3 regions of the Vreelandella sp. 21 genome follow, and region 3 is predicted to be linked to each of the others. Evidence: riboswitches for the same ligand, from Rfam matches in the RefSeq annotation. Region 3 holds a riboswitch; each other region holds the start of a gene.

Region 1 (3,276 bases), 1.4 Mb from region 3:
TAGCCAAATTGCATCGACACCCAGGCGAAAAAAGCCCGCCTGGGTTTCATAGACATCAAAGCCCTGCTCATCTAGCAATTGGCGTACTTCCAACGCCTCTTCATCGGTCACGTGGCGTAGCCGAAACAGCAAGTGGGCCATATTAGTCGCCCATGGCTGCCATGCGGTCTGCCTGAATCACTTCGATCCAGTAGCCATCTGCATCTTTGACAAAGATAACGTCTTTCATCTTGCCCTGGTCCGCGCGCTTGATGAACGTCACCTCATGCTCATCAAACCATGCCTCGGCAGCTTCTAAGTCAGGAACACTAAAGCAGATATGACCAAACCCTTGAGGCTCAGCGTTACCGTCATGATAGGCAAAGTCCTGCTGATCTTCTGTGCCCCAATTATGCGTCAACTCCAGCAAGCCTTTCTGACTGAAGGTCCAGGCAGTGCGTGCTTGACTGTCTTCTGGCACGTTATCGCTGCTTTCGAGATTGGCTAGGAAGTAGAGCGAAAACTGCATCTCTTCGAAATCCAATCGGCGTAGCACCTGCATTCCAAAAACCTTAGAGTAGAACGCTAGCGCACGTTCGGGATCCTTCACCCGCAGCATGGTGTGATTTAAGCGAAACCCTTGGGTTTGCGGCGCTACGGGCGCGACTCCGGAATGTTGTTCGCCTTGAAAACTCATTTTGCTCTCCTGTCGCTAATGCTGATCATTGAATCCATTGAGCCTCACTTACCGCTTACCATGGGGGCTTTAGAGCCATAATACCAGCCCTTACAAGCATGTAGGATTCACTAACGCAGTGTCACATTAAGCACACTGGCAATACTAAACAAAACCCCTACACTTATTATTCATAAACTTTACAAAAAGCAGTTCCCGCAACATGAGCGATGCCCCACCTTTGAGGCGCCCACAGGAGTTTTCCATGACCGCGATTGATATGACCCTCGGTGACCACATAACGTTAAAGCAGTTAGCCCATGCCATACACAATGGCTTTTCACCGATTGTGGAAGTTGAATCAATGGATGGTATCTATAAGGTTCGCTTCCATCACGCGAACGGTGTTTCTGATTTAACCAGTGCTGAGGGGCATGTCAGCACGTTTTTGGGCACCGGTGAGATTCGCGACACCCTTGGACAGCTGGGCCTCACTCATGGCGTGCTTACGTTTGCCGACCAGTGTGGCGATGAAATGATTGGTGTTGAGGGTAAGGCGATAACGCCTGATGAGATGCTCACCTACGGAACACGCATCTCGTTTCGTTGATATTTGCTCATAGCGTTTCCCAGGCTTTACAGATTGATCTAAGCCAAGGATAGTACCATCACGACAGGGGCGCCCTTGCTTAACGGGCTGAGAAGCACCCTTTGAACCTGAACCGGATAACACCGGCGTAGGGAGTCGTGGTGCAACTGCATCACCTCCCAGCCGGGAGGATATTATGCCTTCACGCCCACTCGGCGATTATCTCCGCGATCTGCGCGCTGCCACACCGCTGGTACATTGCATTACCAACTATGTGGCGATGAATAGCACCGCTAACTTGCTATTGGCGACAGGTGCTTCCCCCGCCATGCTGCATGCCCAAGAAGAAGTGGCGGAGTTCACGGCTATTTCTGGCGCGCTGTCCATTAATATTGGCACCCTCTCTTCCCCTTGGGCTGACGCCATGGCAGTCGCCGCGCGCACTGCTCATGAAAACCATATTCCGTGGGTGCTTGACCCTGTGGCTGTTGGTGCTACCACATTTCGCCTGCGTGTTTGCGAGACGCTGCTGGCTTATCAGCCTAGCGTTATTCGTGGCAACGCCTCAGAAATTCAGGCACTTAACGGACTCGCCAGCCAAGGGCGTGGAGTCGATGCGACTGCTAGCACCCAAGAAGCTACAACCGCAGCCATTGCGTTAGCACAGCAACATCGCTGCGTGGTGGCGGTCACTGGCGAGAGCGATTTCATCACCGATGGCACGGATCATTATCGGCTTAAAGGTGGGCACGCACTCATGCCTCGCGTGACTACCTTGGGCTGCGGATTGAGTGCGCTGGTGGCAAGCTTTGTGGCCGCAAGCCGCGAGCAGCCGCTGGAGGCCAGCTTGGCCGCCTTGGCGTGTTTCAGCATCGCTGGAAGCCGTGCAGGCGAGCAGGCTCAAGGCCCTGGCAGTTTCCAGGTGGCGCTATTGGATGCGCTGTATCAATTATCCCCTGACGACCTTTCGACTCTTGCTCAATGGGAGGCGGTGCATGCCGTTTGATCTTTCACTCTATTTAGTCACCGATGCTGGTCTGTGCGCTGGCATGGGTCTGGAAAAAACCGTTGAAGCTGCTGTGCAGGGCGGCATTACCATGGTGCAGCTACGCGATAAACACGCTAGTGACGAGCACATGATCGCCCAGGCCAAACGTCTCAAAGCGATGTTGGCTGGCAGTGGCGTCCCTCTGATCATTAATGATCGCCTGAACGTGGCGTTCGCCAGCCAAGCGGATGGCTTACATGTCGGGCAAAGCGACACAGCTGTTCAAGCAGCTCGAGCCACTCTCGGCCAGCACGCCATTATCGGGCTTTCAATTAACACCCCAGCCCAACTTCAGGAGGCACCTGTCGAATTGCTCAATTACGTCGGTTTAGGGCCCGTGTTTGCAACTGGCAGTAAACAAGACCACGCCCAGCCAATTGGCTTTGATGGGCTGGCACGGCTTGCCAATGCTTGCCAACTTCCCAGCGTCGCGATTGGCGGGTTAAAAGCTGAACACATGGCTCAAGTGAAAGCCGCTGGGGCAAACGGTGTTGCGGTTATTTCTGCTATTTGTGGTCAGCCAGACCCCCGCCTGGCTGCACAGGCATTCCACGCGCAATGACCCAGCTCGACCATATCGCGGCGTTTGTAAAGGTCGCTGAGCTGGGTAGCTATACCCGCGCGGCCGAGGCGCTAGACCTTTCTCGCACGCGGGTATCTCGCCAAGTGATGGCGCTTGAAGAGGCATTGGGTGCTCGGCTTATTCAGCGCACCACCCGGCGGCTGCACCTCACTGAAGCGGGAGAACGCTATCTCGTTCGTGCGCAAAGCATTCTGATCGCTTTGGACGAGGCAGCGGCAGAAATCGGCAGTGGCACCAGTACGGTGAGCGGGCAGTTGCGCATCAATGGCCCGATGAGCTTCGGCACACGCTATCTTTCACCGCTGGTTGCACAGTTTATGCAAACGCACCCTGGGCTTGAGGTGCGTTTGGATCTAAACGACCGCCGCGTTGATTTGCTGGAAGAGGGCTACGATGCCGCC
Region 2 (3,276 bases), 1.8 Mb from region 3:
GTCCGGCGCCGCAGGCGCGAAGTTGATTGGTTTGTTATACGATTTCTGCAACATTAGCCTCATCCACTTGTATGTCGGGATTGAGTTTGCTGACTAGATTTCTCACTAAGCTTTTAGTGCGAGTATCCATTTTTGAACCTAGAAATATTCGACTGATAGTTACATCAATGTAGTTAGAGTCTGTTACAAATACTCGCTCCTCTTCTTCATAGGCCCACGGTTCCAGCTTGCAAGTTAAGACATTTTTCGCAGTCTCGTGACTGCCATGCTTTGTGGCATTTTGCACATAAGACAACCCCTCATAAGTTACAGACCTGATCTCATGCTTTGGATGTACGATTACGCCTATTGCTACACCTCTATGGCTATCCGCATAGTGTGACCACATTAGGGTGCTATCAAATCGACGTGAAAGGGAGCATATTCTGATTTTGGTTTTTTCGCCTTTTATTTTTCTTACCAACTCACTATTTATAGCGCCACTATCGTATGTATATAGCCCTTCCATAGGATCATTGAGCTCGAAATATGGCGCTGCATAAATTCTATTATTGAGAACAATGTCGACAAAGTTCTTGAAATTTTCCAATGACCTATATTTGTAATGCATAGACAATTTTTCGTATAACGCCAAGTTAACCCGCCGGAGCGTAGTTGTTTGTTTTTATGGTAGCGTAGCGAGAAGCCATAAAAAAAAACGGCGCAGTGGAGGTCAGGTTGCACTTTTTATTAGGCATTTTTGCAGTACGCTCTTAGACATTTAAGTAAATCAAGCTCATCTCCAGCACAGCCACCACCTGAGAAATCTAAAGGTCCTATACCGACAAGGCGGCCAACTTTATCGCAGTACTCTTGCAAGTTGTTTAAAAACCCCTCCAATTCAGATTCAGTTGTTCCACCCAAATCCGAACCGTTTATTTGAGATAGCCTATCATAATGAGCAATTCGCTTGTTACGTGCAGGTTTAACCTTGGCGCCAAAAGCTTTCAAAGCCAACGATAACGAGTTGACCTCCGAATCCATTAATCCCTCATCGGCTAACTGCTTATTGATCAGATCGATAGTAATATTTACTTTACCATACATTTCAGCGGCATCCATTATTTTACACACTTGAAGCTTCCAATCTCTATGCATAATCGATGCAATTTCAGTAAAAAAAGTAGCAGCGACCTTGGATAATACAGGCTCAGAATCCTCATTAAAAAGATTCACGTAGACGTTGTACTGGTGCCGAATTTCGATGCAATGATTCCTGAATAATTCAAAGTCACCGTTTAATTTTTCATGGCTCATGATTAGTGCTTAACAGTGATTATACGCCTCGCTACAACCCCCCAATAAACGCGACGGCACATTCATTGGGGTTTTGCAGCCATCCAATTTGACTCTACCCCATTGATTCCCAAGAGAGCAAAGCCAATTTTGACTGCATATTCAAAATTCGCGTGCTTGCGCGTGCCCCTTGCATCTCTTCTCTCCTCCTCCTAGACTGCTTGGCACTAACTGCTTGACGGGGTGCCGGTGAATCCGGCTGAGATGGCGCAGGGCGTATCTTCTTGATACTGCCAAAGCGCTGGTCCCGCTGAACCTGATCCGGCTAATGCGCTGCTCCTATAACGAGCGCGCGGGTACCGGCGTAGGGATCAAGCGATGGCCTCGGCTTAGTTTCACGCCACCTTCTGCGCCATTTCCTCGATCTCAACCGCCCACCTTCCGGATCATTACTACCGGAGGCACCATGGGCTACCGCTTTGCTGATCTTACTAATGCCTGCCATGACGACTGGCGCGCCTATATTGAGCACGATTTTGTCCGCCAGCTGGGTTCCGCTGCGCTACCAGAAGCATCGTTTCGCCACTATTTGAAACAGGATTACCTGTTTTTGATTCACTTCGCCCGCGCCTACGCGTTGGCCGCCTATAAAAGCCCTACGCTGGCTGATCTGCGCCAAGCCCATGAAGGTTTAAAAGCCATTGTGGATGTGGAGCTGGGCCTGCACGTGGGCTTTTGCCAGGAGTGGGGGATTTCCGAACAAGAGCTGGCGGAGCTTCCGGAAGCCAGAGCCACTTTGGCGTATACCCGCTACGTATTAGACACCGGCAATCGCGGCGACCTGCTCGATTTACATGTAGCGCTGGCTCCTTGCTTAGTGGGCTACGGCGAAATCGCCAACTGGCTGAACGCTCAGACTTCTACCCTACGCGGCAGCCAAAACCCTTTTGATGCTTGGATAGCGATGTACGAAAGCGAGGAGTTTCAGGCCGCCATGCAGGCTGAGCTTGAATGGCTCAACGCCCGCCTGGCCGATGTTACCCCCGCCCGCTTTGCCGAGCTGAGCAAGATCTTCCGCGACGCCACGCGTCTGGAAATCGATTTCTGGCAGATGGGTCTGGATCTGATAGACAGCGATCTAACAGACAAAAGTCGCACCCATTAAGCCAACACAATAACCATAATCAACAACGAAGGAAGACGACCGTCATGACGAAGACTTTAGAAACTAAAACTTTAAAAACTGAGACCTCAAAAAGTAACACCAGCCACTTTTTAGCGGAAACTGCCCAGGTCGATGCCGCTGCCATTCAGCCGCTGCCCGCCTCGCGCAAGGTGTACGTTGAAGGCTCACGACCCGATATCCGCGTGCCGTTTCGGGAAATCACTCTGTCGCCGACTAAAACCAGCAGCATTGATGAAGAGAACCCGCCGCTGCTGGTGTACGACACCTCTGGCCCTTACACCGACCCAGCCGCCAACAACGATTTACGCAAAGGCCTACCCGCCCTGCGCCGCGCCTGGATTGAAGAGCGCAACGATACCGAGTTCCTTGACGGCCCCACCAGTGAGTACGGCAATCGCCGCGCTAACGACCCAACGCTCGCCCAGTTGCGTTTTGATTTAACGCGCACCCCGCGCCGGGCAAAACTAGGTAAGAATGTCACCCAACTGCACTATGCGCGCCAGGGCATTATTACCCCTGAAATGGAATTTATTGCCATTCGCGAGAACCAGCGCCGCCAAACATTAGGCACCGCTGAAGTTGAGCGTATTCTTGGTCACCAACATCCTGGCCAGAGCTTTGGTGCAAAATTGCCGGAAGAGATCACGCCGGAATTTGTGCGCGACGAAGTTGCCCGGGGGCGCGCAATTATCCCCAACAATATCAACCACCCAGAATCCGAGCCGATGATTATTGGCCGTAATTTCCTGGTAAAGATTAACGGCAACCTGGGTAACTCGGCAGTTACCTCGTCGATTGAAGAAGAAGTCGACAAA
Region 3 (3,276 bases):
GCCGCCACCAATCGCCGCCATTGGCGTCATACGTTGCCATAGGCCGAGCAGCACAGGCACCACGATGGCAGCGCAAAGTAGGTCTGCTATCAAAAAGAGTCGCAGCACTGACAGTCCTTGCAGGGCAATAAATACCACCGGCACCATCATTGTGACCGTTATCCAACGTGCGGTCGTTAAAGATGCTGCATGTTGTTCACCGCCACGCCCAACTATCAGAGACGCTATACCGTTTTGCAGCGTATCTACACTTGAGGTCACTAGCGTGACTGCCAACACCAATGCAGGTAATGCCACCCAGGCAGGCGCATCTGTTAACAGCGCAAAGAAAGGAATAGGTGGTTCTCCCAAAGCAACACCGCTCATGGCGGCCATGATGCCGACACCGCCGATCACCATCACAACCAGTACGGTCAGACCGCCGCCTAGCCAAGCGCCACGACCTAAGCTCTGGTCATCCTGGGCAGCCCATACACGCTGCCAATAGCCCTGGTGAAAAAGATTGGCGGCGGTCACCGCAATCACGAGCGTCAGGGCAACACTGAGCGCACTTGCAATAGGAATAGAGGGCATGACTGCGTCATTCGGCATGGTTGGTAGCCGCCAAATCGCAACGCTACCTACGGCTAATAACAGGGCTAGTAAAAGCCATGCCTGCCAGCGATCCGTTGCGAGACTTGCGCGCAACCCACCAATCACCGTATACACCAAGGTAGTGAGCGCAACGCCAATAATCACTAGTGCAGGTGGTACATCGGAAAGCAGCGCGGTAATGGCACCTATCGCCGTCAGTTCCGCTGCTAAAAAACAGCCCATGTAGGCTACGGATACCAGTAGCACCCAATGACGCACCCCCTTGCCGTAACAAGCGTGGGCGAATTCGGCGATGGTTCTGCCTTCTGGCAATGCACGACGAATTTTTGGTCCGTACAACCCCAACACGATAAACGGCAGCGCAGAGCCAATGGCATAGCCTGCCAACGCTAAAGGACCAACAAAGGCACCAATTTCAGGCGGCGCAAACAGAATCCAGGCGCCCATTCCCGAGGCTAAAAAGGAGAATCCAAGTGTGGAAGCGGTTTGCGAGTTTCGTGCTGTGACATAGTCATCAAGCGACCCCTGCACATGACGTGCACGCAGGCCCAGAAAAGCAAAACAGAATAGCGCCGCACCAAGTACGGCTGACGTTAGGTAAGGCATGTCGCACTTCCTCCGCCGGTATGAACCGGATCAGGTTCCAGGGTCTGCGCAGTGCGCATTCTCAGCCCAACAGCTGCGGGCTCCCCTGGCGACAGTGAATGGAGACGCTATCCTCGGCGAAAGCGGCTCGTTAGTAAAGGCTGGGCGTTAGTAAAATTTATTCGCGAGTCACGCCTAGATGTGCGTCTTTATCCTACTAACGCGGTAGGCGTCCCATCAAATAAAACTCCTCATTGGGGGGCGTACCCGTCATGGTCACTAACCGATTCGACATGCCGAAAAAAGCAGCAATGGCGCCAATATCCCAACAGTCCTCTAGCGTAAAACCTACTTTCTCTAATGTTGTTTGCCACGCGGCAGAGAACTCCCCAACCTCAATCCCGCAGTGCAATGCAAAGTCCAGCATTACTCGATGGCGTTCGCTTAGCCCTGCCGCCAGATGATTGATAGCGACATTGTCAGCGACTAAAGGGTCTTTACTATAAATTCTCAATAGCGCGCCATGGGCAACAACACAATAGAGGCAACGATTGCGAGCACTGGTAGCCACAACAATCATCTCTTTCTCAGCTTTAGTCAGCGTGTCGGATTCACGCTCCATCAAAGCATCGTGATAAGCAAAAAAAGCGCGGAACTCCTCAGGGCGATGCGCCAGCATTAAGAATACATTGGGCACAAATCCCGCCTTGCTTTGCACTTTTAATATTGCATCACGAATATCGTCAGGCAGTTCATCCAGCGTTTCTGGTACACGGAAACGGCTAAGTCGATTAGTCATCGTTACACCTCACTTCCTAATTGAGCTTTAAATTTTTGTTTTGATTAAACAATTATGTTGTTGGATAACGCGATTCGGTAACAAAACACTAAACAAAGTGACTTTCAATCGCGGCTAACGCTGTCCATACTCTCAACTATTCAATGACCTATAAGCCGTGCAGTAAATACATCAAACGGCAATTAACAGGGACACCAAAATGCATTATTCCGAAGCCAAAGAGCATACGCCTGGGCGCTTGCATACTCTTTTTGCCGACCCTTATTGCGCATTTAAAAACGACACCGATGAGCGTCAGCTTCATATCCGGGTAATGCTGCACACCCTTCTTGCCCTGCCTATGCATCACGCGCGTGCCACCCTCCGAGTTATCCATGGCTGGGAAAACGGCGGCTTCGAGCCAAGTGATCTAAAGCACAAGGACTTCCCGCTTGCCTCATTAGATGATTTCCACCGAGTGGTTAACGAGGTCTCCTCGAACCCTCAAGAACACGAGACGTCGTTAAGCGCTAGCACGTCGCTCCTCTCAGCACCACTAGCTAGCGTATTCGCCAGCGCAGAAGCCGATGGCATCATCGTTTCTGACAAGCTGCGCAGCACACCTGCCCGCTGGCCTGCTTTGAAAGGCGGTTTAGCCATTTATACGCTCTTCAAAATGTATCATCGCTTAGTTTATGGCGAAGATGATAACTACCGCTGCTCTCAGTGCGAAACACCCGATGGCTTGCGTGAGCTGCATGAATTTCATCTCGAAGAAGGTGAATTTGCGCTGCTAGTTCCTCACATAGTTCCTCACAACTCAAAAACGCCAACTGCCGCTCCCACCATTCTCGTTATGCACGCCAGTCAGCTTGGCCCTATCGGCCAGCTCCTAAAAAGAAGTCTGCCGTTATTTCAGGATACTTGAGTCGACACTGTAAAAGCCCCGCTTATCGCGGGGCTTTTTCATGGTGCAATTAACTCAACGAAATAGTGCTATTAATACCGCTAGATACATTTTCTGGCTCAAACCAGCGGGCAGTGACCGTTTTGGTCTGCGTCCAGAAGGTAATTGCCTGCTTGCCATTCGGCCCCAAGTCGCCAAGCTTGGAAGCTCGCGAACCCGTAAAACTGAAGTACGCGACGGGTACAGGGATCGGCACGTTGATACCAATCTGGCCTACGTCGATATCGGTTTCAAAGCGCCGTGCTACCCAGCCTGAGTTAGTAAAGATCGACGTACCGTTACCGTTAGGGTTAGCGTTGATAAACGCAATCGCGTCATCCAGCGTCTCCACACTGACCACGCATAGCACTGG

The links. Region 3 has a riboswitch for thiamine pyrophosphate ahead of ACN06F_RS13115 (sodium:solute symporter). Riboswitches for the same ligand answer to the same signal wherever they lie in the genome.
Region 1: linked by a shared signal. The riboswitch ahead of thiM (hydroxyethylthiazole kinase) and the one ahead of ACN06F_RS13115 (sodium:solute symporter) in region 3 are both predicted to bind thiamine pyrophosphate.
Region 2: linked by a shared signal. The riboswitch ahead of tenA (thiaminase II) and the one ahead of ACN06F_RS13115 (sodium:solute symporter) in region 3 are both predicted to bind thiamine pyrophosphate.

The regions. Positions count from the first base shown of each region.
Region 1 covers NZ_CP194673.1:220,569-223,844, reverse strand. Annotated here, with positions in the region: gene ACN06F_RS01090 (DUF6164 family protein) at 1-141, opposite strand, end outside; gene gloA (lactoylglutathione lyase) at 143-676, opposite strand; gene ACN06F_RS01080 (hypothetical protein) at 921-1,265, shown strand; TPP riboswitch at 1,321-1,416, shown strand; gene thiM (hydroxyethylthiazole kinase) at 1,441-2,250, shown strand; gene thiE (thiamine phosphate synthase) at 2,240-2,854, shown strand; gene ACN06F_RS01065 (LysR family transcriptional regulator) at 2,851-3,276, shown strand, end outside.
Region 2 covers NZ_CP194673.1:992,756-996,031, reverse strand. Annotated here, with positions in the region: gene ACN06F_RS04560 (DUF2971 domain-containing protein) at 35-610, opposite strand; gene ACN06F_RS04555 (hypothetical protein) at 730-1,296, opposite strand; TPP riboswitch at 1,505-1,663, shown strand; gene tenA (thiaminase II) at 1,742-2,440, shown strand; gene thiC (phosphomethylpyrimidine synthase ThiC) at 2,485-3,276, shown strand, end outside.
Region 3 covers NZ_CP194673.1:2,837,985-2,841,260, forward strand. Annotated here, with positions in the region: gene ACN06F_RS13115 (sodium:solute symporter) at 1-1,200, opposite strand, end outside; TPP riboswitch at 1,190-1,297, opposite strand; gene ACN06F_RS13120 (peroxidase-related enzyme) at 1,397-1,978, opposite strand; gene ACN06F_RS13125 (hypothetical protein) at 2,178-2,885, shown strand; gene ACN06F_RS13130 (CoA-acylating methylmalonate-semialdehyde dehydrogenase) at 2,935-3,276, opposite strand, start outside.